3 regions of the Streptomyces sp. NPDC026417 genome follow, and region 2 is predicted to be linked to each of the others. Evidence: riboswitches for the same ligand, from Rfam matches in the RefSeq annotation. Region 2 holds a riboswitch; each other region holds the start of a gene.
The links. Region 2 has a riboswitch for cyclic di-AMP ahead of ACZ4NT_RS22545 (M23 family metallopeptidase). Riboswitches for the same ligand answer to the same signal wherever they lie in the genome.

Region 1 (9,381 bases), on a different contig from region 2:
CACCACCAGCCACCGGGTCGCCCCGGGGCTGCTGTCCTGGCCCGCCTGGCAGGCGCTGCGCTCGGCCGACCGCGTCCTGTGCGGGGACGGCGCCCACCCGCAGCTGCCGTATCTGCGCGAGGCCGGCATCGAGGTCGACGAGGCGTCCCCGGCCGCCGAGGAACTGCTCGACCACTGCGCCGGCGGTCGCACCGTGGTGGTCGTCGCCACCGGTGAGGGCGAGCCGCGGCTGACCGACGGTCTCGCCCGGCTCGCCGGCTCCGGCCGCATACGGATGCCGGAGCTCGAACTGCTCCCCGCCTCCTACGACCTGCCGGGCGCCCGCCTCCTCGACCTCGTCCAGGTGATGGACCGCATCCGCGCCGAGTGCCCCTGGTCGTCCCGGCAGACCCACGAGGGCCTGGCGAAGTACGGCATCGAGGAGGCCTACGAACTGGTCGAGGCCATCGAGGAGGGCGACCGGGACGAGCTGAGGGAGGAGCTCGGCGACGTGCTGCTCCAGGTCGTCTTCCACGCCCGGATCGCCGAGGAGGGCCGCCCCGAGGACGGAGCCGAGCCCTTCTCGATCGACGACGTGGCCGGTGGCATCGTCGCCAAGCTCATCCACCGGCATCCGCACGTGTTCGGTGACGCGACCGCCTCCACCCCGGAGGAGGTCAAGGAGCACTGGCTGCGCACGAAGGCCGTGGAGAAGCGGCGGACATCCGTGACGGAGGGCATCCCGCTGGGGCAGCCGGGCCTGGCCCTGGCGGCGAAGCTCGCCTCGCGCGTCCGCACGGCCGGGCTGGACGTTCCGGTCCCGCGGGGCGAGGGCGTGGGTTACGAGCTGCTCGCGGCGGCCGCTCGCGCGGAGGCGGCGGGCGTCGACCCGGAGACCGCCCTGAGAGCGGCGGCCCGCGCGTACCGGGACGCGATCAGGGCGGCGGAGGAGGCGGGGAGGACCGCGGGCTGAGCCCCCTGCGGGGCACGGCCGGGCATGCCGTGCCGGTCGGCGCCGACGTGGTCCGGGACGTGGAGCCCGGTCCGCCTGTGTGGTCAGGGGCCGCGGTGTCCGGTCCGGCGGTGCGGTCAGGGAAGCCGTGGCGGGTCAGCAGCCGGGGGCGCGGCTCGCCGGGTTGTGCCAGCTCGGCCGGGGCCGGTCCAGGAACCACTCCGCGGGGCCCGACGGCCGCGTGCCGAACTCCCCGGCATGGGGCAGGAGGTCGTGGAAGATCCGCCCGGGCGCGGTGCCGAGGGCGGGCAGGGCCTCGCCGATCTCCTCGACGAGTCCGGCCGGACCGGCGAGGTAGACGTCGTGCCGGTCCCAGTTGGCCCGGTTGCCGAGCGCCGTGAGCAGCCGCTCGGTGGCCTGCGCCTTGGGCCGGCCGGGCGCGGGCGTGATGAAGGTGACGGCGAGCCGGGGGAGCCGCGCCCGCAGCGCGTCGATGGCGGTCCGGTCGTAGACGTACGCGAGATCGCGGGCGACGACGAAGAGCCGGGAGTCGTACGGTGCCGCGTTCGGGCCGCCGTACTCCGCCTGCTCGATCCGCTCGATCCGTTCGAGCTGCTCCAGTTGCTGCAGGAGGGCCTTGACGGGGGCCCAGCCGGTCCCGGCGGCGATGAAGGTGACGGGCCGGTCCTCCGGCGGCCGCAGGATGAGTCCGCCGCCCGGGGAGCCGAGCCGGAGCACGTCGCCCTCCCGGGTCTGCCGTACCAGCGCGGTGGAGAGCAGTCCTTCCTCGACGCGGCTGACGTGCAGGTCGACGGTGTGGTCGGGCCGGGGCGCGTTGGCCACCGAGTAGGGGCGCCAGATGCCCGGTAAGTAGGGCACGTTGACACTGACGTACTGCCCCGGGAGATGGCCGAGCGGCCGGACCGGCCGCAGGGTCAGCAGGACGATGTCCCGGCCGAACCGCCGGCGGGCGACGACCTCGGCGTCGAACCAGGGGGGTTCGCCGTCGTGCTCGGCGTCCCGGGCCCCCCGGAGCATCGCCTCCGCGATCGTCGCGTACGCCTCCCCCCAGGCCTTCTCGACCTCCGCGTTCCAGGACGGCCCCGCGACCGCGGCGAACGCGGCGATCAGACTCGCTCCCACGGCCGCGTAGTGCTCGGGCTCCGCCAGGTACTTCCGGTGGTCCCTTCCGAGCTCTCCGAGGTATTCCGCCAGCGTCGGGTCCTCCAGCCGCGCCACGACCTGGGTGAGGGCGGCGAACAGCCGGTCCCGCTGTCGTTCCATGTCCTCGGGGAAGTCCAGCGGGAAGAGCCCGCGGACGGCCGGGTGGTGCCGGAACAGGTGCGCATAGAAGTACTTGACCGCGAACTCGGCCCGTCTCTCGACGACCGCGAAGCTGGATCTGAGTATTTCGGGGTCCACGGGCGGAATGTAGGGAGTTCCCGATCCGCGAAGTCAAGTGGCGGACGATTTACGGACAGTCCGGGGCGAACTGTCCGGCGGGCGGGAGAGGGACGCGCTCGTGACCCCGGATACCGTCGGCGGGTGACCGAAGACCCCGTACCTCCCGCCGACCGGAACAGCGCTCCCACCGGAACCCCCGCCGACGGCCCCGGCGGCACACCTGCCGGGAGCACGCCCGCCGGGAGCGCGCCCGCCCCCGAGCTCTTCACCTGGGAGTTCGCCGCCGACCCGTACCCGGCGTACGCCTGGCTCCGGGAGCACGCGCCCGTGCACCGGACGCGGTTGCCGAGCGGTGTGGAGGCCTGGCTGGTCACGCGGTACGGGGACGCCCGGCAGGCCCTCGCGGACGGCCGGCTCAGCAAGAACCCGGCCCACCACGACGAGCCCGCGCACGCCAAGGGGAAGACGGGCATCCCGGGCGAGCGCAAGGCCGAGCTGATGACCCATCTGCTGAACATCGACCCGCCGGACCACACCCGGCTGCGCCGCCTGGTCAGCAAGGCGTTCACCCCCCGGCGGGTGGCCGAGTTCGCCCCCCGGGTCCAGGAACTCGCCGACGGCCTCATCGACCGGTTCGCCGACCGGGGCAGCGCCGACCTGATCCACGACTTCGCGTTCCCGCTCCCGATCTACGCCATCTGCGACCTCCTCGGCGTTCCGCGCGAGGACCAGGACGACTTCCGGGACTGGGCGGGCATGATGATCCGGCACGGGGGCGGACCGCGGGGCGGTGTCGCCCGGTCGGTCAAGAAGATGCGGGGCTATCTCGCGGAGCTGATCCACCGGAAGCGGGCGGCGCTCACGGACCGTCCGGAACCCGGCGAGGACCTCATCTCCGGACTCATCCGGGCCTCGGACCACGGTGAGCACCTCACCGAGAACGAGGCCGCGGCGATGGCCTTCATCCTCCTCTTCGCCGGTTTCGAGACGACGGTCAACCTCATCGGCAACGGGACCTACGCCCTGCTCACCCATCCCGAGCAGCGGCGGCGGCTGCAGTCCTCCCTCGCCGCCGGAGAGACCGCCCTGCTGGAGACGGGTGTCGAGGAACTCCTCCGCTTCGACGGGCCCGTGGAGCTGGCCACCTGGCGGTTCGCCACCGAGGCGGTCCGGCTCGGCGGACAGGACATCGCCGCCGGCGACCCCGTCCTCGTCGTCCTCGCGGCCGCCGACCGCGACCCCGAGCGCTTCGAACAGCCGGACACCCTGGACCTCTCGCGGCGCGACAACCAGCACCTCGGATACGGGCACGGCATCCACTACTGCCTCGGTGCGCCGCTCGCCCGGCTGGAGGGGCAGACCGCCCTGGCCACGCTGCTCACCCGGCTCCCTGACCTGCAACTCGCCGGCGACCCGGCCGACCTGCGCTGGCGGGGCGGTCTCATCATGCGGGGACTGCGCACGCTTCCGGTGGAGTTCACGCCTGCCCGATAGGGCGTGCCGGGGAGCCCGTGTGCCGCCCGGACCGTACGCGGATGCGGCCCGTTCAAACATGACACACCGTCAATACTGTGATCTTCACGTGATCTGCGCTGCATCGACTTGTGACAAGCGTTCGAGTCCCGATACGTTCACGCATCAACGCGGTGGATCTTCCGTCGCGTCTGTCATTGCTGTCTCCGAAAGGCCACCGCATGCTCTCCGGGAACGGTCGTCACCGTCGCCCCCGCCAGGCTCCGGCGCTCATCGTCGCGGCAGGAGTAACCGGATCGGCCATCGCCATCCCGTTGCTCGGCGCAACCGGCGCGAGCGCCGCAGACGGCACCACGTGGGACCGGGTCGCGGAGTGCGAGAGCGGCGGCTCCTGGAGTGCCGACAGCGGCAACGGGTACTACGGCGGCCTGCAGATGACCCAGGAGAACTGGGAGAAGTACGGCGGCCTGGCGTACGCGCCGAGCCCCGACGAGGCCAGCCGCTCGCAGCAGATAGCCGTCGCCGAGAAGCTTCTCGACGGACAGGGCCTGGCCGCCTGGCCCACCTGCGGGCCGCTCTCCGGCCTCAGCAAGAAGTCGGCCTCCGTCGAGGTCGACACGGGCATCGGCGAGGACCCCTCGTCGCCGACCGGTTCCGCCTCGCCGGATTCGTCCCCTTCGGACGACTCGTCCGGTTCGGGCGGCCTGTCGAACGGCAGCCCCTCGGGCAAGCCTTCCGCGAGCGCGTCCGCCGACCCGTCGAAGTCCGGCGCGGCCTCGGGGGCGACGTCGAAGCCGAGCAAGGACGCCGGCGACTCCAAGGGTGCGGACAACTCGGACACGGGCAAGGCGAAAGCGGACGACTCGGACAAGTCGGGTCGGAGTGAAGCCCCTTCGGGCGGGTCCGCGAGCGAAGCGGCCGGCACCGGCCGGCACCGCGGCGGCATCGCCGAGGACGAGGCGGGCTCGGGCGCGACCGCCGGGCGCGCACAGGAGTCCTCCGGCCGCCACGCCTCGCGCAGCGCCGACGCCACGTCCGACGCGACGGAAGGCTCGTACACGGTCCGTCTCGGGGACAGTCTCACGAGCATCGCCGACTCCCTTGCGGTCCAGGGCGGGTGGAGTGAGCTGTACGAGGTGAACGAGAAGACGGTCGGCGCCGACCCGGACCTCATTCACCCCGGTCAGAGCCTTGAGGTCACCGAAGACTAAGTGGTCGTCAGGCGGCGAATCGGGTACAAAACAGCGGTAGTTCACGTCATGGTTCGCACCGCAATGTCCGGTTTGGTGAGAGTGAGACATGAGTCTCAGAAGCCCTGATCGTCTTTGAAATTCCGGCGGTCGCGTGTCTACGGTCGTGACCGCTCGCCACAGCGGGCCCCGACGGTCGCAACGCCGAATCCTGCCAGCGGCCGTCCGGGAACAGTCGTCGCGCAAGCGCCGCAGGCAGGAGCGGGGGACCCAAGGTAAGTGCCGGGCCCGGGAGTTGAGAGACCTCCGGGAACGGCTTGGGGTGAAGTCGGGCGCCAGCGGCGCACGACCGGGCACTCACCCGCCCGAACCCGACAGCTCACCTCGCAGGCGTCGGTGAGGGGATCACTTCATGCTGCTCAACAGCAAGGGCAAGCACCGCCGCCCGTCCAAGGCCGCCCGTGTCGCCACGCTCGCCGGTGTCACCGGTGTCGCCATCGCCGCTCCGCTGATGGCCGCCGGCAACGCCTCCGCCGCCACCACCTCCGAGTGGGACGCCGTCGCCCAGTGCGAGTCCGGCGGCAACTGGTCCATCAACACCGGCAACGGCTACTACGGCGGTCTGCAGTTCTCCGCCTCCACCTGGTCCGCGTACGGCGGCTCCGCCTACGCCTCCACGGCCGACCAGGCCTCCAAGTCCGAGCAGATCGCCGTCGCCGAGAAGGTGCTCGCCGCGCAGGGCAAGGGTGCCTGGCCGACCTGCGGCACCGGCCTGTCCGGCGCCTCCACCGGCGGCACCTCGACGGACACCGGTTCGCAGAGCACGGCTCAGCCGCAGCAGCAGGCCCCCCAGTCGCAGGACCAGCGCGCCTCGCGTTCCTCGGAGCGGGAGACCGCCAAGAAGACCGTCGAGACCCCGACCGGCAAGAAGGTCGAGAAGGGTGACGGCGAGTACAAGGTCGTCAAGGGCGACACCCTCAGCTCCATCGCCGAGGAGAAGAAGGTCAAGGGCGGCTGGCAGAAGCTGTTCAAGCTGAACAAGGACATCGTCGACGATGCCGACTTCATCTTCCCGGGTCAGCAGCTCCACCTCAGCTGACACCGGCTGACTTCGGCCTCCGGGCCGATCCCGGCCCTCCCCCGCGCGGGGTCTCCCCCCAGGGGACCCCGTGAGGGCCATCCCGTCCCCACGGGCTCCCCGCTCCGGTGCGTGTTCCCCCGTACGCACCGGAGCGGGGCATTTTCATGTGTGCGCCGGGACCGCCGGTCGCGGCGGTACCTGTACGGGGCAGGTTTTTGTTCCGTTCGGAAACAATTTACTCTCGGTTCTGTCCATGGGGTGGTCGACCGGCTGGCCGATCGCCCCGGGCCGGTTAGGCTCATGTCGCGGAGCCGACCGCGGCTCCGTGCAGCAGCGGGCCAAGGGGCTCCGCGTACCCGCGTCACATCCCAGAAGGAGATGCTCGTGCCGTCCATCGACGTCGTCGTAGCCCGGGAAATCCTCGACTCGCGAGGGAACCCCACCGTCGAGGTCGAGGTCGGCCTCGACGACGGCAGCACGGGTCGTGCCGCCGTTCCCTCCGGCGCCTCCACCGGTGCCTTCGAGGCCATCGAGCTGCGCGACGGTGACCCCAACCGCTACCAGGGCAAGGGTGTCGAGAAGGCCGTCCTCGCGGTCATCGAGCAGATCGGCCCGGAGCTCGTCGGCTACGACGCCACCGAGCAGCGCCTGATCGACCAGGCGATGTTCGACCTGGACGCCACCGACAACAAGGGCTCGCTCGGCGCCAACGCCATCCTCGGCGTCTCCCTCGCCGTCGCGCACGCCGCCTCCGAGGCCAGCGACCTGCCGCTGTTCCGCTACCTGGGCGGTCCGAACGCGCACCTGCTGCCCGTCCCGATGATGAACATCCTGAACGGCGGCTCGCACGCCGACTCCAACGTGGACATCCAGGAGTTCATGATCGCGCCGATCGGTGCGGAGTCCTTCTCCGAGGCGCTGCGCTGGGGCGCCGAGGTCTACCACACCCTCAAGAAGGTGCTGAAGACCAAGGGTCTGTCCACGGGCCTCGGCGACGAGGGCGGCTTCGCCCCGAACCTGGAGTCCAACCGCGCCGCGCTCGACCTCATCATCGAGGCCATCAAGCAGGCCGGCTACGTCCCCGGTGAGCAGATCGCGCTCGCGCTCGACGTCGCCGCGTCCGAGTTCTACAAGGACGGCAACTACGAGTTCGAGGGCAAGTCCCGCTCGGCCGCCGAGATGACCGAGTACTACGAGGAGCTCGTCTCCGCCTACCCGCTGGTCTCCATCGAGGACCCGCTGTACGAGGACGACTGGGCCGGCTGGAAGGTCATCACCGACAAGCTGGGCGACAAGGTCCAGATCGTCGGCGACGACCTCTTCGTCACCAACCCGGAGCGCCTGGCCCGCGGCATCGAGGAGGGCTCCGCCAACGCCCTGCTCGTCAAGGTCAACCAGATCGGCTCGCTGACCGAGACCCTGGACGCCGTCGAGCTGGCCCAGCGCAACGGCTTCAAGTGCATGATGTCCCACCGCTCCGGCGAGACCGAGGACGTCACCATCGCCGACCTCGCCGTCGCGGTGAACTGCGGCCAGATCAAGACCGGCGCCCCGGCCCGCTCGGACCGCGTCGCCAAGTACAACCAGCTGCTGCGCATCGAGGAGATCCTCGACGACGCCGCGGTCTACGCCGGCCGCTCGGCGTTCCCCCGCTTCAAGGGCTGATCCGTAGGAAGCGTCGTCCGTACGTCCCCGTACTCGGTCCCGTACCGTGTGCGGGGACGTACGCACGTGACGGGCTTGTGCCGGGGAGGCGGGATTCATGGCCGTGAAGGACCGGGACCGGTTCTCCACCACGACCAGGCTGCGGCTGCTCGGTGAGCAGACGGCGGCCCGCGTCTACCGCTCCCAGACCAAACGGCAGGCCCGCCGCTCCCGCCTGACGGGCCGTGCGGCGCTGCTCGCGCTGGTCCTGTGCTCCCTGATCGTGGCCCTCGCGTACCCGATAAGGCAGTACGTGTCCCAGCGTGCCGAGGTCGCCGAGCTGGAGCGGCAGCAGGAGCAGGCCCGGCAGCGGGTCGAGCAGCTGCGCGACCTCAAGGCCCGCTGGCAGGACGACGCCTACGCCGAGCAGCAGATCCGGCAGCGGCTGCACTACGTGATGCCGGGCGAGACCGGTTACATCGTGATCGACCCGGACGCGGTGCAGAAGTCGCGCACCGACCTGGGGGCGGCCGACCGTCCCTGGTACGCCAACGTCTGGGACGGCGTGGACAAATCCGACCGCTCCGACCAGTAACTGACCAGAGAGACAAGACACACCGCATGGAAACGCCCCCGCCGCCCACCCCGCGCACCGAGCCGAACGACGCGGACGTCGAGGCCTTCAAGCAGCAGCTCGGCCGTCCGCCGCGCGGGCTGCGTGCGATCGCGCACCGCTGTCCGTGCGGTCAGCCGGACGTGGTGGAGACGGCACCCCGTCTCCCCGACGGCACGCCGTTCCCGACCACGTACTACCTGACGTGTCCGCGGGCGGCCTCCGCGATCGGGACGCTGGAGGCGAACGGGGTCATGAAGGAGATGACGGACCGTCTGGCCACGGACCCCGAGCTGGCCGCGGCCTACCGGGCGGCGCACGAGGACTACATCGCACGCCGCGACGCCATCGAGGTGCTGGAGGGCTTCCCCAGTGCGGGGGGCATGCCGGACCGGGTGAAGTGCCTGCACGTGCTCGTGGCGCACTCGCTGGCCGCGGGGCCCGGGGTGAACCCGCTCGGGGACGAGGCGATCGCGATGCTGCCGGAGTGGTGGCGCAAGGGGGCGTGCGTCGTCCCTCTTGACGAGGGGTGATCCCGTCCGGGGGCGGCTTCCCCGGGATGCGGGGGGCCGGGGGCTGGCGTCCCGCCCGTCGGGGTGGCCGTCCCGGGGGCTGCCGCCCCCGGACCCCCGCTTCGGCCTGACGGCCTCGTCCTCAAACGCCGGACGGGCTCAACTTTCCCCGCCCGGGGTCGGCTTCGCGCCGTCCGTGGGCGTGGCCTCGGCTTCGCCCCGTCCGGTCGGGCTGGACTTTCCCCGCTCGGGGTCGGCTTCGCGCCGTCCGTGGGTGTGGCCTCGGCTTCGCCCCGTCCGGTCGGGCTGGACTTTCCCCGCCCGGGGGCGGCGGCTTCGCGCCGTCCGTGGGTGTGGCCTCATCACGACAGGAGACCGAACGCATGACCAGGGTCGCCGCCATCGACTGCGGCACGAACTCGATCCGTCTGCTGGTGGCGGACGCGGACCCGGAGACGGGTGAACTCGTCGACCTGGACCGCCGGATGACGATCGTCCGGCTGGGGCAGGGCGTCGACCGGACGGGGCGGCTG
Region 2 (9,381 bases):
CAGATGACCGCGTACCCCGGTGCGGTGTCGCGGGCGCGCACCCGGGCCTGGGTGGACGAGGCCCTCGCACGCGAACTGGGCCTGGAGCGCGAGGCGCTGACTTCCCCGCCCGGCTGAACCCCGGCAGCCGAGAACACCGGCCCCCCCGTCCCTGCCCGGCCACCTCCGCCCGTCCGACCCCGGACGAGCGGATCGGACGGGACCGGCTCGGACCCGGCTCGGCGCGGTACGGCCCGGCTGGGGCGCTGCTCGGCACGGCTCGGCGCCGCACTGCGAAAGGACCACACCCCGGCCGACCTCGCACACGCCGGGCCGGCACCGGAGTCACCGGGACCCCGGCCCGCCGCCCCTCACACCGCCGGTGCGATCCGCAGCTTGATGTCGTCCGGCGACAGGCTGCCCTTGGCCGCCACGTGGTCCCCGGAGGACTCGCCGCGCAGCCGGCGTCCGATCCACGGCACCAGATACTCCCGGGCCCACTGGATGTTGTCGCGGCGCATCTCGAAGGTGCCCCGCGGCGGCAGCGGCGGCCAGGGCTGGTCGGGGTCCGCCGGGACCTCCAGGCCGAGGACCTGGCCGGCCCGCAGGGCGACCCGGGTGTGGCCCTCGGGCGAGAGATGCAGCCGGTCGCCGTCCCAGGCACGCCGGTCCTGGATGGTCCTCAGGGACCACAGGTCGAGCACCGGGCAGCCGTAGCGGTCGGCGATCGCCCGCACATGCCCGTTGTACGTGGCGATCTTGCCGCGCAGATGCTTGAGCACGGGCACGCCGCGGGTGTCGAACCCGGTGGTCACGAGGACGGTGCCGACGGCCGACGTGAGGTCGGCGACCGCCCGCTCGAAGCGCTCGGCGACCTCGTCGGGGTCGGTGCCCGGCCGGATGATGTCGTTGCCGCCCGCGCAGAAGGAGACCAGGTCCGGGGCCAGCGCCTTGGCCTGCTGGAGCTGGCTCTCGACGATCTGGTCCAGCAGCTTCCCGCGTACGGCGAGATTGGTGTAGCCGAAGTCGCCCTCGGGGCGCCGGTCGGCGAGCAGCACCGCGAACCGGTCGGCCCAGCCGACGAAGGCCCCGTCCGGACCGGGATCGCCGACGCCCTCGGTGAAGCTGTCCCCCACCGCCACGTACGACCCGATCACTGCTCTGTTGTCACTCTTCGAATCGTCTGCCACATCGGCCCATGATTCACCGTGCGATGTGAGCTACGCGACCGTAGGAAGGGGTTGACGGGCGGTGAGATAAGCCACTCGTCAAGTATTGGTCAATCCCGGAATAAGGCGCCGTACAGGGGCGGTTGACGAGCCTCAACGCCCGCGCACGCGTGGCACGCCGAAGGCCGGACCCCGGGGATCGGGGGTCCGGCCTTCGGCGGCGGTGCGGGCGTCAGCCGATGGAGACGCCGTGCGCGCGGAGGTACGCGATCGGGTCCACGTCCGAGCCGTAGTCCGGGCTGGTGCGGATCTCGAAGTGCAGGTGCGGTCCGGTGACGTTGCCGGTCGCGCCGGACAGGCCTATCTGCTGGCCGCCGGTCACGGTCTGCCCGGCCGAGACGGACAGCGAGGACATGTGGGCGTACTGGGAGTACTGGCCGTCGGTGTGCCGGATGACGACCTGGTTGCCGTAGGCGCCGCCCCAGCCGGCCGAGACGACGGTGCCCGGGCCCACGGACTTGATGGAGGTGCCGGTCGGGACCACGAAGTCGACGCCGGTGTGGTAGCCGCTGGACCACATGCTGCCCGCGGTCCTGTAGGAGGTGCCGACCGTGGCGCCCTCGACGGGCAGCGTGTAGCCGGAGGTGTTGGCGGCCGGAGCGGCCTGGGTCTTGGTCGTCTGGGTGCTCGTGCCGGACGACGGGGCGGCCTTGGCCGCGGCCTTGCCGCCGAGGGTCAGCTTCAGGCCGGGGTGGATCAGCGCGGGGTCGCCGCCGATGACCTTGCGGTTGTCGGCGTAGAGCTTCTTCCAGCCGCCGCTGACGTGCTGCTCGTCAGCGATCTTCGCGAGGGAGTCGCCGGACTTCACCGCGTACGTCTTCGTCGTGGCCTTCTGGGCGGCGACGGGAGCGGAGGCGACGGTCTTCTCCGCGGCGGAGGAGACGGCGGCCGTCGGGGTGGCGGCGTGGGCGCCGGCGGCTCCCATCAAGGGCAGCGCGAGCGCGGCGCCACCGGTTCCGGCGACGGCGATGGTGCGGGAGAAGCGCAGGGACTTCGGACGGCGGTGCTTACCCTTGGCGGGCATGGCGAATTCCTCTCCGGCGCCTGCGAGGTGAGCTGTCGGGTGCGAGCTGGAGATGCCCGGCCGCGTTGCGCGCGGCTTTACCCCAAGCCTGTTCCGGAGACCGGAACAGGCGTCGTGCCTGTGGGTCCCCCGCTCCTGCCGTGTACGGGTGAGTGTGCGGGATTCCGGGCGGCGGCAGGATTGGGCGTCCGTCCGGAGTGAGGGTGAACGTAAGCGACATGAGAGTGCGTCGACAAGCTTGTGGGGTTTCTGTGCACACCCCTTTCTTGATCCATGCCCGAATTGGCGGTCACTGTCCGTGGATAGGCGATCTTTCCTGGTCCGTAATCCCCCCGGAAATGCTGCGGATTTGAGAATCCCGGAACGCCACGCATTGTCACCGTTATGACGCTGCTCACTCGACCGCACGCCACCAGGCCCTAATTCATTGCTAGTTGGCCGCTTTGCAGGCAAAACGGGCAGAACACCCAGAAGCGACAGGGGGGACGCGCGACGCGGCGAGGCGTCACCCCGGTCCGGGTGACGCCTCGCACCGGAGGCGGTGCGGACGCCGTCAGGCGAGGGCCCGGAAGCCGCGCAGCCGCAGGGAGTTGCCGACCACGAAGACCGAGGAGAGCGCCATGGCGGCTCCGGCGATCATCGGATTGAGCAGGCCCGCCGCGGCGAGCGGCAGGGCGGCGACGTTGTAGGCGAAGGCCCAGAACAGGTTGGACCTGATGGTGCGCAGGGTCCTGCGGGCCAGCCGGATCGCGTCGGCCGCCGCCCGCAGGTCGCCGCGGACGAGGGTGAGATCGGCGGCCTCGATGGCCGCGTCGGTGCCGGTGCCCATCGCGAGGCCGAGGTCGGCCCGGGCCAGGGCGGCGGCGTCGTTGACGCCGTCCCCGACCATGGCGACGCTGCGGCCTTGGCCCTGAAGGCGCTCGACGACACCGGCCTTGTCCTCGGGCATGACCTCCGCGATCACCTCGTCGATGCCGACCTCGGCCGCCACGGACGCGGCGACCGTCCTGTTGTCCCCGGTCAGCAGCACCGGCGTGAGGCCGAGGCCGCGCAGCCGCCGGACGGCCTCGGCACTGGTCTCCTTGACCGCGTCGGCGACCTCCAGGACCGCGCGGGCCTCCCCGTCCCAGGCGACCACGACCGCGGTGCGCCCGGCGGCCTCGGCCCCGGCCGCGGCGCGCTCCAGTCCGGCGGGCAGGCTCACCGCCCTCTCCCGCAGGAGGCGGACGCGGCCGGCGAGGACGGCGTGTCCGTCCACGACGCCCTGCACCCCCAGTCCGGCGATGCCCGCGAAATCCTCCGGGACGGGCAGGGCGAGGTCCCGCTCGGTCGCCGCGGCGACGACGGCCCGGGCGACGGGATGCTCCGAGGCGTGCTCCAGGGCTCCCGCAAGCCGCAGCACCTCGGCCTCGTCGGCCCCGTCGGCGGTGTGGACGGCGAGCAGCGTCATCCGCCCGGTGGTGACGGTGCCGGTCTTGTCCAGGAGGATCGTGTCGACCCCGCGGGTGGTCTCCAGCATCTCGGGACCCTTGATCAGAATGCCCAACTGCGCGCCGCGCCCCGTGCCGACCATGAGCGCGGTGGGGGTCGCCAGGCCCAGGGCACAGGGGCAGGCGATGACCAGGACGGCCACCGCCGCGGTGAACGCGGCCGTGAGGCCGGCCCCGCTGCCCAGCCAGAAGCCGAGGGTGCCGAGCGCGAGGGCGATGACGACGGGCACGAACACGGCGGAGATCCGGTCGGCCAGGCGCTGGGCCGCCGCCTTTCCGCTCTGCGCGTCCTCCACCAGCCGGGCCATGCGGGCCAGTTGGGTGTCGGCGCCGACGCGGGTGGCCTCGACGACCAGTCGGCCACCGGCGTTCAGGGCGGCCCCCGTGACCGCGTCACCGACACCGGTCTCGACCGGCACCGATTCGCCGGTCAGCAGGGAGGCGTCCACCGCCGAGGCGCCCTCGACGACGACGCCGTCGGTGGCGATCTTCTCCCCCGGCCGGACGACGAAGCGGTCCCCGGCGCGCAGCTCACCGACGGGGATCAGCCGCTCGCGGCCCTCCCGCAGGACGGTGACCTCCTTGGCCCCCAGCTCCAGCAGTGTCCTGAGGGCGGCACCGGCCCGGCGCTTGGAGCGTGCCTCGAAGTACCTGCCGGCCAGGAGGAACGCGGTGACACCGGCGGCCGCCTCCAGATAGATGTTCCCGGCCCCGTCGACGCGGGCGATGGTGAGCTCGAAGGGGTGGGTCATGCCGGGGGTGCCGGCGGAACCGAGGAACAGCGCCCACAGCGACCATCCGAAGGCGGCCGACGTACCCACCGAGACGAGCGTGTCCATGGTGGCGGCGCCGTGGCGGGCGTTGGTCCAGGCGGCACGGTGGAAGGGCCAGGCGGCATAGGTGACCACGGGGGCGGCGAGGGTGAGGCTGAGCCACTGCCAGGAGGTGAACTGCAGGGCCGGGATCATCGCCATCGCGACGACCGGGACCGCGAGCACCACGGCGGTGATCAGCCGCTGCCGCAGCGGCCGCAGTTCGTCGGCACCGGCCGGCGCGGTGGCGTCGGGCGCCACGCCCGTGCGCGGCGGGTCCGGTTCGGTGGCGGTGTAGCCGGCGGCCTCCACGGCGGCGATCAGGTCCGCCACGGACACCGACTCGCCGCGGTACGCGACCCTCGCCTTCTCGGTGGCGTAGTTGACGACGGCATCGACCCCCTCCATCCGGTTGAGCTTCCTCTCGATCCTGGCGGCGCACGAGGCGCAGGTCATCCCGCCGATCGCGAGTTCGACCCGGTTCTCCGTCCCGGCCACGGTGACAGTCATCGCTACTCCCCGACATATACCCCCCAGGGGTACCTGGGATGCCGTCCAAGATATACCCCTCCCCCGTACCTTCCACAAGCAGCTCGCCGCGCTTTCCAGATACCCCACGGGGGTATACGCTCGCCCTGGGAGCACCACTGGGACCCGCCTGACAGGGGAGAGCCGTCATGAACACCGCCGTGAAGATCACCGCGTTCGGCGCCGCACTCGCGGCGTCCTTCACCGCCGCCTACGGCGTCGGCGGCGCCGTGGGGCCGGCAACCGACGGCGCCGAGCCGGCCACGCACTCCGCACACGCGGAAGCGGCCCCCGGCGACCGCGAGGACGGCGAGCCGGCCGCGGGAGGACTGCAGGTCTCCGAGGCCGGCTACACCCTCGACCTCGACACACCCACCGTGCGGGCCGGGCGGAGCAGCGAACTGCGCTTCGCCGTCCGCGACCGGTCGGGCAAGCGGCTCACCGCGTACCAGCGCGAGCACGCCAAGGAGCTGCACCTGATCGTGGCCTCACGCGACCTGGCCACCTACCGGCACCTGCACCCCGTCCGGGCCGCGGACGGCACCTGGTCCACCCCGGTCGACCTGCCCGCCGCGGGCGCCTACCGGGTCTTCGCCGACTTCACCCCCGCGGCGAAGGGAGCCGGAAACCTCACCCTCGGCGCCGACCTCGCGGCCTCCGGTGCCTACCGGCCGGCCGAGCCGCCCGAGCCGTCCCGCACCACCACGGTCGACGGCTACACCGTCACGCTCGACGGCGACCTGCGGCCGGGCAGGCCGGGAGCGCTCGATTTCGAGGTCAGGAGGAACGGCCGCCCCGTCCCGGACCTGCAGCCCTACCTCGGCGCGTACGGCCATCTCGTCGCCCTGCGCTCGGGTGACATGGCCTACCTGCACGTGCACCCCGACGGCGAACCCGGCGACGGCAGGACCGCGCCGGGCCCCGTCGTGTCCTTCGGCGCCACCGCGCCCAGTTCCGGCACCTACCGCCTCTTCCTGGACTTCCGGCACCACGGCACCGTCCGCACGGCCGCCTTCACCGTCAGGGCCGGGACGACGGACGGCGTCACCCGGTCGTCGGAGGAGACGGCGCCCTCCGAGAGCACCGAGGGCCACCGCCACTGAGCGGCTGCCGGGCCCCCGTCACGGCAGCAGCCGCAGTACGGGACGGGTCCCCCGGTGCACCAGCGCGGCCGCGGCAAGGCCGATGGCCGCCCCCGCGGCGACGTCGGAGGGGTAGTGCGCGCCGGTGTGTACGCGCTCGACGGCCACCAGCACGGCCGGTACCGCGCACACCGCGCCCGCCCAGGGCGACACGGCGGCCACCGCCGCGGCGAACCCCACACCCGCGGCGGTGTGCCCGGAGGGGAAGGAGGACGAGTCGGGCCGGTCGTGGACGTCCTCGTGCGCGATCCATTCCTTCGGCGGCCGGTGCCGCCCGCAGACCTGCTTGAGCACGCCGTTGGACACCAGCTCCGCGACGGCCATGCTCACCAGCCCCGCGGCCGCCCCTCGGCGGGCTCGCCCGCCGATCACCGTCAGGACCGCGGCGGCGCCCCACCAGAGCTTGGTGTTCTCGGCGGCGCTCTCCACCGCGGGCAGCATGCGCCGCGCGCAGTCCGACCGCCACGCGGCCACCCGCCGCGTCAACCGGTGATCACGTTCACGAAAGGCCGCAGGTACGTTCATGGCCTGCGACTTCCCGCCAGGGACCGCTCGTAACGGGCAGCGGCCCTGCCGGTCCGGGACAGCCGGGGCGGCACTCCCGGACCCGGAGCACCCGGTGCCCGAACACCACCGGCTTCACCGGTCCCGAGCAGACCGCGGTGTCATCGCTCCTGGCGCGCCGGGACGGTGCCCGACTCCGCCTCCGCGGTCGCCTGCGCGGGGAGGACGGGCAGCGGACTCGTACAGGAGGCGCAGCGGCGGGCCTCGGTCGGCACGGGGCTGAGGCACTCGGGGCACTCGCGCTTGGGCGCCTGCACGTCGTGGCTCGGTGCGAAGCGCTGGTGCAGCTTGTTCACGGGCAGCACGACGAGGAAGTACAGGGCCGTGGCCACCAGCAGAAAGCTGATCGTGGCATTGATGAACTCGCCGTAGGGGAAGTCGGTCCCGCCCGCCGTGAAGTTCTTGCGGCTGAGGTCACCGGTGATGCCGGACGCCAGCCCGACCAGCGGGGTGAGGAAGGCCCGTACGAAGCCGTTCACCACGGCGGTGAAGGCCGCCCCGATGACGATGCCGACCGCCAGGTCGACCACATTGCCGCGCAGGATGAATCCGCGGAAGCCCTTCACCTGTCACTCCTCCATCTGCCTGGGTCGCCTCCCGCGGGCGCGGGAGGTCGCAACGCGGCCCGACGGCCCCGGTGAGCGACGTCTTACCGGGTTCGGCCCGGGCAACCTTCGCTCGGGTCGTCACGGGCCGCCGCCCCCGGAGGGACGCCTGTGGACAACTCATTGCCCCAGGAACCCATGTCGTATCGTCGAGAGCGCATCCCGTCGGCGGGCGAAGAAGAGCAGCGCCGGCGGACGAATGGGAGGAGCCCCCGTGACGCAGCAGGTCCCGTCGACCGAGCCCCAGCTGGCCGGAGTGCGCAACTTCCGTGACGTGGGCGGCCTGCCCACCACGGACGGACGGCGAGTGCGGCACGGGCGGCTGTTCCGCAGCGGCCACCTCGCGCACGCGACCGGTGAGGACACCGCGTTCCTCGCCTCGCTCGGTCTGCACACGGTCTTCGACTTCCGCAATGCCGCGGACCAGAAGCTGGAGGGGCCCGACGTCGAGCTGCCGGGCGTGCGGAACGTGAACCTCCCGCTGACCGACCCGGCGGACGGCGCCGAGTTCTGGAAAATGGTCCGCGACGGCGACCTGGACCAGCTGCGCGCGATCCTCTCGGACGGCAAGGCCGCGAACCGGATGATCGGCTCCTACCGCATGATCATCAAGGAGCGGACCGCCGAGCACTCCCACGTGCTGCACGCCCTGGCCGAGGACAGCGTGCCCGCCCTGATGCACTGCGCGGCGGGCAAGGACCGAGCCGGCCTGTCGATAGCCGTGACGCTGCTGGCCGTCGGCGTCGAGCGCGACGCGATCCTCGCCGACTACCTGGAGTCGAACGCCACGCATCGCCGCTACAAGGTCCACCGCAACAGCTCCGCCGCCTCCGCGTACTCCCCCGAGGTGATGGAGCTGCTGAGCCCCCTCTTCGACGCGCGCGCCGAGTACCTGACGGCGGCCTTCGAGACGATCGAGGAGATCTGGGGCGGCGTCGACCCCTATCTGGAGCAGGGCCTGCGGGTCACCCCGGAGTTGCGGGAGCGGCTGCGCGACCGCCTGATCGACTGACGGCGGCCGAGGGGGCCGGACCCGGCCGTCACTGGTTCTGCGCGCCCAGCGTGAAGAGCAGATAGACGAAGGCCGCGAACAGATGGCCGACGGCCACGTAGATGATGAGCCGCACCCAGAGCCCGCGGGGGAACTTCTCCTCCATCGACCGCCGGTTTCCGGGCTCGGTGGGTTCGTTCATGACGTTTCTCCCGGGGTCTCGTGGCCCGTCCGCGGGCCGAGGCACAGGGCCGCGGTGGGGCTCTGCAGCAGTGTGTGGACGAAGAGCAGCTCGGCGCCGTCGTGGTCGGCGGCGGCGAGGCGGTGCGGGGTGAGCGAGTCGAAGTGAGCGCTGTCGCCCGGTGCGAGGACGTGCACGGTGTCCCCGAGGCGCAGGCGCAGCCGCCCGGTGAGGACGTACAGCCACTCCTCGCCGGGGTGGACGCGCACGACATCGCCCTGCGCTCCGTACGGGACGTGTACGCGCAGTGCCTGCATCCCGCGGCCCGGGGCGCCGGCCTGCCAGTAGGTCCAGCCGCCCGCGGTACTGGGCTCCAGGTCGGCGGCGCGCATCACGGCGTCCCGTTCGGCGACGGTCTCCCCGAGCAGCTCCGAGACGGTGGTCCCGTAGATGCGGGCCAGCGCGAGCAGCATCGGCAGCGACGGCTGGCGCTGACCGGTCTCCAGCCGCGAGAGGTGCGCGGGCGAGAGCCCGGCGGCGCGCGAGGCCGCCTCCAGGGTCAGGGAGGCGCGACGGCGCAGCGCGCGCAGCTGAGGGGCGACGGCGGGCAGCTCGTCCCCCGGTTCGGGAGGGTGGGTACCCTCGGTAGGACTCATGTTCTCCATTGAGCCCCAGGTCTTGCCTCCAGGGCAAACTTGTTGCCCCGGAGGCAAAAGGGCTCAGCGGTGGGCGACCGCCTGCTTCACCAGGGTCCTGCCGAAGTCCCACATCAGTCCGCCCCCGCTGTGCGCGTCGTCCATCACGGCGGTGAAGGCCTCCACGAACCGGTCCACGTC
Region 3 (9,381 bases), on a different contig from region 2:
CAGCGCGCCGCGAGCCGGGCGCCCTGGCGGCGGGGACCCTCACACACCACCGACTCACCGCATCGCGGCTTTCCATGAGGGCACACGGGGGACAGAGGCGTCCTCCGGCGTGCCGACGGGAGGTCGGCCGTGAAGGTCACCTGGGCACTGCAACCCCTTCTACCGCTCTGCCAGCGCCTGCTCCCCGGCAGACTGGCCGGACTGTCGATCGCCCTCCTGAAGGCGACCGCCCTGGAGATCACGATCCTCGCCGGACATCTGATCCTCTACCCGTCCGGCATCGTCCAGGAGCGCCGGGTCGCCCCGCCGCTCCCCTCACCGGACGCGGCCACCCTGCCCACCGACGCAAAACCCCCCGTGGTGCTGCTGCACGGCTTCATCGACAACCGCTCGGTCTTCGTCCTGCTGCGCCGCAGCCTCGCCCAGCACGGCAGGCAGCGCGTCGAGTCGCTCAACTACTCCCCGCTGACGTGCGACATCCGCACCGCCGCCGAGCTGCTCGGGCGGCACCTGGAGGAGATCTGCGAGCGCACGGGCCACGAGCAGGTGGACGTCGTCGGTCACAGCCTCGGGGGGCTGATCGCCCGCTACTACGTGCAGCGCCTCGGCGGGGACCACCGTGTGCGCACGCTCGTCACGCTCGGTACGCCGCACTCGGGCACCCGGGTCGCGCCGTTGATGAACGCCCATCCGATCGTCCGGCAGATGCGCCCCGACTCGCCCGTGATCGAGGAACTGCGGCTTCCCGCGCCGGGCTGCCGCACGCAGTTCGTCAGTTTCTGGAGCGATCTGGACAAACTGATGGACCCCCTGGAGACCGCCTGCGTCGACCACCCGGACCTGCTCGTGGAGAACGTGCAGGTGAGCGGCATCGGACACCTGGCTCTGCCGGTCCATCCGGCGGTCGCGACCGGGATACGCCAGGCGCTCGACGTCGAGGAGAGGGGAGCCCAGGCGGTCGCCCGGAGCGGCGGCCTCACGGTGGCCTGACGGCGATCCGACAGCGGTCCGGCGGCAACCCGACCGCCGGGGCACGGCGATCCGACGGCAACCCGCCCGCGACGTGATGGCTCCCCGGCAGCGGTCCCGCGGTGACGCGGCGGCGGTCCGGCAGCGGTTCGACGGCGCTTGAAGGCGGCCCGACCGCCCTTGAACGCCCGCCGGACACCCCTCGGACGGTCGTCCAATATCGAACATTCATCGAACGCCAGGCCAAGGTCGTGCCCGCAGTCCCCCGAAACACGGCCGAATGCCCGTTTCCCGCCAGCACGAAACCTGCCGAAGATTGTCGCGCCCGCGTACCGCCGGGTACAGTCGCCGCACTGCTCTGCCAGCCCCTGTTGTCGAGGCGAAAGAGAAGTTGGTGAACGACCGTCACCCGTCGGGGACCGTTACTCCCCCGGCTCCGGCTCCCGATGCCGCCCCGGCGCACTACGCGCCGTATGGCCAGCAGGGCGCCCCGTACGGCGACTTCACCACGTATGACGGGTACCCCGCCACCGGATTTGAATCAGGCGGCGGCAGTTACGGGACCGCGAGCTTCGCGACCGACCCGCTCTTCGGCGACATGCCCGGCACCGACATGGGCGCGTCCACCGGTTCGTACGACACCACGCAGTGGTCCCCTGGCGGCGATCACGCCTCGGCCGGCGGCCACCACCAATCACCCGCCCCGGCCGACGGGCAGACGCCGGGTTACGACCCGTACGCGGCTCAGCACCACGCCGCGTACGACACCGGTGCTTACGACACCACCACCTGGGCCGCCGGCTACCAGCAACTCGCCGGAATCCCCGGGCAGTCGCAGGGCCAGGACGCCACCGGACAGTGGGACGCGACCGCCTGGAACCAGGCCGAGCAGACCAACCCGCTCGACCACGGCGACCACACCCGGCAGTGGGGCACGCAGGTGCTCGACACGGGTGCGTACGACGCCACCCAGTGGAACTCCGACGGCGGCCAGGACACGTACGAGACGTACGACTCGGCCGCCTCGTCGTCCGAGGCGTACGACCAGCCGCAGGCCGTTCCCTTCGACCAGCAGGCCACCGCCACCTTCGAGCAGGTGCAGCAGGGCGAACTCGACGGTCAGGACGACGAGTTCGTCCCCGCCGACGGAGACGGCGGGGACAGTGCGCAGGAACCGGAGCCGATACTGCTCGACGGAGTCGAGGAGATCACCGCGACGCCGGCCGCGGTCCCGGGTTCGCGTGCGGCGTCGCGCGCCGGCAACCGTTCCCGGCGCCGCGCCCCGGCAAGACGGTCCGCTCTGCTGACGGTGGCCGTGCCCTCCGCGTGCGTGATGGGGGTCGCCGGGATCGCCGCCGCGTCCGTCGTGAGCGTGAGTGCGGACGACAACACCGAGACCACGGCCGCCGCTCCGGAGAAGACGGCCTCCGTGAAGCCGTCCGCCGCCAACAACAAGCTGGACACCCAGCTCGCGAACCTCTCCGCCGATGCCGACGACTTCGCCGACCGGGCGAGCCGGACCCAGGAGCGGATCGACCTCAAGGCCGAGCAGGAGGCCGAGAAGAAGAAGGCGGCGGAGGAGGCGGCCCGCAAGGAGCGGCTGCGCCCCAAGTTCGCCCTTCCGGTCGCCCAGAAGGGGCTCAGCGCCTACTACGGGCAGTCCGGTGTCAACTGGATGTCCGTGCACACGGGCATCGACTTCCCGGTCTCCTACGGCACGACGGTGATGGCCGCGACGGACGGCACCGTACGGACGCAGTGGAACAGCGCGTACGGGAACATGGCGATCGTGACCGCCAAGGACGGTACGGAGACGTGGTACTGCCACCTCTCCACGTACAAGGTCGCGTCGGGGACGGCCGTGAAGGCCGGGGACCCGATCGCGTTCTCCGGGAACTCCGGCAACTCGACCGGCCCGCACCTGCACTTCGAGGTCCGGCCGGCCGGCGGCTCGGCGATCGACCCGCTGCCCTGGCTGCGCAGCCACGGCATCGACCCCACCTGAGCCGCTCCGACTCCGGCATCGCCTCCACCTGAGCAGCTCCGGCTCCCTCATCGACCCCATCGCGAACCCGACTGAGCCGCACGGGCTCCGGCTTCGGCGTCGGCTCCGCGCGCGAGCGGCGGTTTCCGGGCGGCCCGGGGGCCGGAGGGCGGCCCGGCGGTGATCGCCGGACCGGGCCTTCCTACAGCTTCTCGACAGGCGCGTACCGCAGGAGCAGCCGCTTGGGCTTGGGCTCCCCGAAGTCGACCGTCGCCTCGGCGTTGGCGCCCGTGCCCTTCACGCCGACCACCGTGCCGAGACCGAACTGGTCGTGGGTGACCCGGTCGCCGACGGCCAGCGAGACCACCGGCTTCTCGGCCGCACCGCGGCGCGTCGCGAAACCGGACGCCCCCGAGGCCGCGGAACGCGAGCGGGACGAGGAGAGCGAGGCCGCCACACCCGAGACCGGACCCGACTTCACCGGGCCCATGGAGCCCGTGCGCTTCCAGTCCAGGTGCGCGTCCGGGATCTCCTCCAGGAAGCGGGACGGCGGGTTGTACGAGGGCTGGCCCCAGGCGCTGCGCATGGAGGAACGCGTCAGGTACAGCCGCTCCCGCGCGCGGGTGATGCCCACGTACGCCAGGCGGCGCTCCTCCTCCAGCTCCTTGGGCTGGCCGAGTGCGCGCATGTGCGGGAAGACGCCGTCCTCCATGCCGGTCAGGAAGACGACCGGGAACTCGAGGCCCTTGGCGGTGTGCAGGGTCATCAGGGTGATGACTCCGTTGCCGTCCTCCTCGTCGGGGATCTGGTCGGAGTCGGCGACGAGCGCGACCCGCTCCAGGAACTCGGAGAGACTGCCGGCCGCCTCTCCCTCACCGGCCTCCTGCTCGAACTCCAGGGCCACGGCGGCGAGTTCCTGGAGGTTCTCGATGCGGGTCTCGTCCTGCGGATCGGTCGAGGCCTGCAACTCGGCCAGATAACCGGTGCGTTCGAGGACGGCTTCCAGGACGGTCGCCGGACCGGCGCCCGACTCGACGATTGTCCGCAGGTCCTCCATCAGCGTGTTGAACCGCTTGACGGCGTTGGTCGAGCGGGCGGCCATGCCGTACGCCTCGTCGACGCGGCGCAGCGCCTGCGGGAAGCTGATCTTCTCCCGCTGGGCGAGGGCGTCGATCATGGCCTCCGCGCGGTCGCCGATGCCGCGCTTGGGCACGTTCATGATGCGGCGCAGCGGGACCGAGTCCTCCGGGTTCGACAGCACGCGCAGATACGCGAGGACGTCCCGGACCTCCTTGCGCTCGTAGAAGCGGACGCCGCCGACGACCTTGTACGGCAGGCCGACGCGGATGAAGACCTCTTCGAAGACACGGGACTGGGCGTTCGTCCGGTAGAAGACGGCGACGTCGCCGGCCTTGGCCTCGCCCGCGTCGGTGAGGCGGTCTATCTCGTCGGCGACGAACTGCGCCTCGTCGTGCTCGGTGTCGGCGACGTAGCCGGTGATGCGGGCGCCGGCGCCGGCGTTGGTCCACAGGTTCTTGGGGCGGCGGCTCTCGTTGCGCTCGATGACGGCGTTCGCGGCGCTCAGGATCGTCTGCGTGGAGCGGTAGTTCTGCTCCAGGAGGATTGTGGTCGCGTCCGGGTAGTCCTCCTCGAACTGGAGGATGTTGCGGATCGTCGCTCCGCGGAACGCGTAGATCGACTGGTCGGCGTCACCGACGACGCACAGCTCGGCGGGCGGCAGGTCACCCTCGGCCGGGGGCACGTCCACGGGGTGCTCGCCGGTGCCGACGAGCTCGCGGACGAGGGCGTACTGCGCGTGGTTGGTGTCCTGGTACTCGTCGACGAGCACGTGGCGGAAGCGGCGGCGGTAGTGCTCGGCCACGTCGGGGAAGGCGCGCAGCAGATTGACCGTCGTCATGATCAGGTCGTCGAAGTCGAGGGCGTTGGCCTCGCGCAGGCGCGACTGGTACATGGCGTAGGCCTGGGCGAGGGTCTTCTCGAAGCCGTCGGTGGCCTGGGCGGCGAAGTCCTCCTCGTCGATCAGCTCGTTCTTCAGGTTCGAGATCTTGGCGCTGAAGGACTTGGGCGGGAAGCGCTTGGGGTCGAGGTCCAGGTCGCGGCAGACCAGGGCCATGAGGCGCTTGGAGTCGGCGGCGTCGTAGATGGAGAAGGAGGAGGTGAAGCCGAGCCTCTTCGACTCGCGGCGCAGGATGCGGACGCACGCGCTGTGGAAGGTCATCACCCACATCGCGTTCGCGCGGGGGCCGACGAGCTGCTCGACGCGCTCCTTCATCTCGCCCGCGGCCTTGTTCGTGAAGGTGATCGCGAGGATCTGGCCGGGGTGCACATGGCGCTCGCCCAGCAGATGGGCGATGCGGTGCGTGAGCACGCGGGTCTTGCCGGAGCCGGCTCCGGCCACGATGAGCAGGGGCGAGCCGGCGTGCACCACGGCCGCGCGCTGGTTCTCGTTCAGACCGTCGAGCAGCGCCGCCGGGTCCACCGCGGGGCGGACGGCGCCGTCGCGGTAGTAGCCGTCCCGGCTCGGGGGCACGTCGAAGCGGCCGCCGAACAGGTCGTCCGGAAGCTGCTCGGGCGTCCCGTCCTCGGGCGGCGGCGGGGGCTCTCCCTCGTGGGCCCCGGAGGGCTTGAGGTCCGCCAGGAAGCTGTCGTCAAAGAGGCTGCTCATCGCCTTCCGAGTCTAGGCCGCCCCACTGACACCCCGCGGCCACCTCCGGAACTCGGCCGGTTTCCGGGAGCAGGGCGGGCCGGGCAGGGGCTCCCCGCCGGGCCGGCGGACCCGCGTACGGAGGCCGCGGGACGGCACCCCTCTCGCCCTCCGGAACCGCGCTGTCACCTCCGGTGATGGCGTGAACGAGACGCACAACACGCCGGATGATTCGGGACAAGTACCGGAAAACGATCCGGACCGGCGGCTCGTCTCGGCCTCCGCGAAAAAGGTCACGGAAATGTATCGGGCATATCGAACATCAACCTTCACAGAAGCCACACGCGTTGGCTAGCGTGCCGGTCAGGCCGCCCGACCCCCACCGGCGAACGTCGCCGGGCCGCGCGGCCTCCGCCGAGTCCGGCGCGCCTGTGCGCCAGCCGGAGCCGGGGACCCACCGACCTTTGGGGTGAATCGGTCCGACCGCCTTGTCGGGCGCGGACCGTAGGGCAACCCTTCCGAACCACCCGCCCGAACCCGACAGCTAACTCGGTAGGCGGATCATGGAAGGAGTCGCCTCTCTTGGCGTCGCATCGCAAATGGCGTCCCGCGGGTACGCGCGTAGCGGGCGTACGGGCCCCGGGTCTCGCCACGGCCGCCCTCACCTCCGTGGCCCTGCTGTCGCAGACGGCGAACGCCGCGCCGGCCGAGCCCAAGCCGAGCCTGGAGGAAGTCCAGAAGAAGGTGGACGACCTCTACCACCAGGCCGAGACGGCCACCCAGAAGTACAACGCGGCCAAGGAGAAGAGCTCCAAGCAGCGCCGTCGCGTGGACACCCTCCTCGACGACGTGGCCAAGCGCACCGAGAAGCTCAACACCGCGCGCGAGGAACTGGGTTCGTACGCCGCCGCCCAGTACCGCACGGGAGCCGCCGCCCCCGACACCGCGACCCTCCTGCTCGCGGACGACCCGCAGGACTACTTCGACCAGACCCAGCTGATGAGCCGCCTGACGACTCGCCAGAAGGAGGCCGTCGACGACTACGTCACCGAGCAGGCGGCCACGACGAAGAAGCGGGCGGAGGCCTCCGAGAGCCTGGAGAAGCTGACCACCTCGCAGCGGACGCTGAAGTCGACCAAGGCGGAGGTGCAGCGCAAGCTCGCCGACGCCCGCGGACTGCTCTCGAAGCTCACGGCCGAGGAGAAGGCGCGGCTCGCGGCGATCGAGGAGAAGAAGCGGGCCGAGGCCGAGCGCAAGGCCGAGGAACTGGCCCGGCAGCAGGCCGCGGAGGAGAAGCAGCGCCAGGAGGCCGCCCCGCAGGACCAGGGGTCGACGGCGGGCAGTACGGGCGGCACGGCGGACGACGCGTCGTACGCCACCAAGGCCGACAAGGCGCTCGCGTTCGCCCGGGCGCAGATCGGCAAGCCGTACGTCTGGGGCGCGACGGGCCCGGACTCGTACGACTGCTCCGGTCTCACCCAGGCCGCCTGGAAGGCCGCCGGGGTCTCCCTGCCGCGCACCACCTGGGACCAGGTCGACGCGGGCACCACGGTCCCGCTCTCCGACATCAAGCCCGGTGACCTGGTCTTCTTCTACGACGACATCAGCCACGTCGGGCTGTACGTCGGCAACGGGATGATGATCCACGCCCCGAAGCCGGGCGCGTACGTCCGCGAGGAGTCGATCTACTACGACGGCGAGTCGTCGATCCACAGCGTGGTGCGCCCCGCCTGAGGGCGGATCCGCGGGCGGGCCGCCGCGGCCGTGTCCGGCGTGACCCGACGGTCACGCCGGGCCCGGGCCCCGGTCCGGTGCGAAGCCGGAGGCCGGGCCCGGCGAACGGGACCGGCGGTCGGCGGTCGGCGGTCGGCGGTCAGGTCCAGAGCACCGCGATGAAGATGTTCGCCGTGGTCAGCAGGCCCACCGTGGCGAAGGCGCCCTTCCCGACCTTCTCCTCGTCGCGCTTCACGTAGACGAGCCCCAGGATCACGATCAGCAGGGCGAGCTTCACGCCGATCTTGATGTTGTCGAGCGAGTTGTCGTCGGCCTGATTGAGGCCGACCAGTACGACGCCCGTGACCAGCATGGTGAGCGCGCCGTGCAGCATCGCGGGGACGAACCGGGCCGTGCCCCGGCCCATCGCCTTCATCTGGGTGAGAAAGCCGCCGAGGAGCGCGGCGATCCCGATGATGTGCAGGCCGACGAAGAGATGGATGAGTACGTCCATGGGGCCGGAGCCTAATCGGGGGCCCCGCCGCGCCCCTGCACCGCCCCCACCCCCGAGCCCGCCCGCCCGGGCCGGTTCAGCACGGGTCAGGTCGGACCAGGCCGGGTCGGTCGGGTCGGGTCGGGTCGGGTCGGGTCGGTGGGCTCATAGCACCGGCGTCCCGGGCCCCGCCCGGAGAACCGCCGCATCGGTCAGCACTCCGAGCCAAGCCGACGTCCGCGGGCCACGATCCCGGTCGCATACGGTCACCTCGCGGTCCTCTCGCGTCACTTCCGCACATGGGGTCACGGTCCGGTCACAACCAGGTTTAGCGTCCTCCCCCAGGTGACCGGCTCTCCACCGCCGCCCGGGCCAGGGGCGGCAGCCGGACACCTCCGCCGAAAGGTCCGGCGGCGTCCCGCTCCCCCTGCGCGGGCGCCGTCGGACGCGTCACCGCCTTTCGCTCGGGCGGCCGTGCGGGAGGAGTCGTCGCGAAAGGATGTGTGCCCTCGTGGCATCGCACCGCAAGCCCGGACCACGCTCGTTCGGCGGCCAGACGGCCCGCACCGCCGCCACCCTCGCCCTCGCGGGCGCGGCGACGGCCACGGCGTTCGAGGGAACGGGCCACGCCGAGCCCCAGCTGTCCCCGGCGCAGGTCAGGGCCAAGGTCGACCGGCTGTACCAGGAGGCGGAGGTCGCCACCGAGAAGTACAACGGGGCGAAGGAGAAGGCCGACAAGGGGGAACGGCGGCTCAGGACACTGCGCGACGAGGCGGCCCGCAGGACCGACCGTCTCAACTCGGCCCGGGACGCGCTCGGTGCGATCGCCGCCGCGCAGTACCGCACCGGCGGTCTCGACCCGGCGGTGCAGCTCGCACTCTCCGACGACCCCGACCGCTATCTGGACGGTGCCGCGTTCGCCGAACGCGCCGGGAGCCGGCAGGCGTCGGCGGTGGCGCGGGTGCGCAAGCAGCTGCGGGAGATCGAGCAGCTGCGCGGGGCCGCCCATGTCGAGCTCGCCTCCCTCAAGTCCCGGCAGGCGGAGCTGAAGCGGCAGAAGAAGAAGATCAACGGGAAGCTGGGCGAGGCGCGGCAGCTGCTGTCCCGGCTCACCGACGAGCAGCGTGCGCGGCTCTCGGCGGACGGCGGCACCGGGCACGCGTCCCGCTCCTCGGCGCGGGACGCGGCTGCCCTGCAGGCCGGCCCCGCCACGGGCGCCTCCGCGGCCACGGCCCCCAACTCCCGCGCGGCGGCCGCGGTCGCGTACGCCTACCAGAAGCTCGGCAGTCCCTACGTCTGGGGCGCCACCGGCCCCAACGCCTTCGACTGCTCGGGGCTCACCCTGGCCGCGTACCGCGCCGCGGGCGTCTCGCTGCCGCGCACGACGTACGCCCAGATCGGCACCGGACGACGGGTCTCCCGGTCCGAACTCCTGCCGGGGGACCTGGTCTTCTTCTACTCCGGAATCAGCCATGTGGGGATCTATGTGGGGCACGGCCAGATGATCCACGCCCCCAACCCGTCGGCGCCCGTGCGGCTGGCACCGATCGACCAGAT

Region 1: linked by a shared signal. The riboswitch ahead of ACZ4NT_RS25280 (LysM peptidoglycan-binding domain-containing protein) and the one ahead of ACZ4NT_RS22545 (M23 family metallopeptidase) in region 2 are both predicted to bind cyclic di-AMP.
Region 3: linked by a shared signal. The riboswitch ahead of ACZ4NT_RS30910 (NlpC/P60 family protein) and the one ahead of ACZ4NT_RS22545 (M23 family metallopeptidase) in region 2 are both predicted to bind cyclic di-AMP.

Annotation. Positions count from the first base shown of each region.
Region 1 covers NZ_JBVHPY010000017.1:36,467-45,847, reverse strand. The annotation lists gene ACZ4NT_RS25300 (nucleoside triphosphate pyrophosphohydrolase) at 1-952, shown strand, start outside; gene ACZ4NT_RS25295 (globin domain-containing protein) at 1,088-2,353, opposite strand; gene ACZ4NT_RS25290 (cytochrome P450 family protein) at 2,477-3,829, shown strand; gene ACZ4NT_RS25285 (transglycosylase family protein) at 4,030-5,019, shown strand; cyclic di-AMP (ydaO/yuaA leader) riboswitch at 5,236-5,406, shown strand; gene ACZ4NT_RS25280 (LysM peptidoglycan-binding domain-containing protein) at 5,411-6,097, shown strand; gene eno (phosphopyruvate hydratase) at 6,458-7,744, shown strand; gene ACZ4NT_RS25270 (septum formation initiator family protein) at 7,842-8,318, shown strand; gene ACZ4NT_RS25265 (DUF501 domain-containing protein) at 8,345-8,869, shown strand; gene ACZ4NT_RS25260 (Ppx/GppA phosphatase family protein) at 9,232-9,381, shown strand, end outside.
Region 2 covers NZ_JBVHPY010000014.1:131,097-140,477, reverse strand. The annotation lists gene ACZ4NT_RS22555 (TetR/AcrR family transcriptional regulator) at 1-117, shown strand, start outside; gene ACZ4NT_RS22550 (SGNH/GDSL hydrolase family protein) at 351-1,136, opposite strand; gene ACZ4NT_RS22545 (M23 family metallopeptidase) at 1,381-2,232, opposite strand; cyclic di-AMP (ydaO/yuaA leader) riboswitch at 2,237-2,393, opposite strand; gene ACZ4NT_RS22540 (heavy metal translocating P-type ATPase) at 2,786-5,044, opposite strand; gene ACZ4NT_RS22535 (hypothetical protein) at 5,212-6,165, shown strand; gene ACZ4NT_RS22530 (phosphatase PAP2 family protein) at 6,184-6,729, opposite strand; gene mscL (large conductance mechanosensitive channel protein MscL) at 6,870-7,334, opposite strand; gene ACZ4NT_RS22520 (tyrosine-protein phosphatase) at 7,588-8,385, shown strand; gene ACZ4NT_RS22515 (DUF6126 family protein) at 8,414-8,530, opposite strand; gene ACZ4NT_RS22510 (helix-turn-helix domain-containing protein) at 8,563-9,201, opposite strand; gene ACZ4NT_RS22505 (aspartate aminotransferase family protein) at 9,265-9,381, opposite strand, start outside.
Region 3 covers NZ_JBVHPY010000023.1:117,017-126,397, forward strand. The annotation lists gene ACZ4NT_RS30895 (alpha/beta fold hydrolase) at 130-990, shown strand; gene ACZ4NT_RS30900 (M23 family metallopeptidase) at 1,364-2,974, shown strand; gene pcrA (DNA helicase PcrA) at 3,156-5,639, opposite strand; cyclic di-AMP (ydaO/yuaA leader) riboswitch at 6,021-6,192, shown strand; gene ACZ4NT_RS30910 (NlpC/P60 family protein) at 6,201-7,352, shown strand; gene ACZ4NT_RS30915 (hypothetical protein) at 7,492-7,845, opposite strand; gene ACZ4NT_RS30920 (C40 family peptidase) at 8,336-9,381, shown strand, end outside.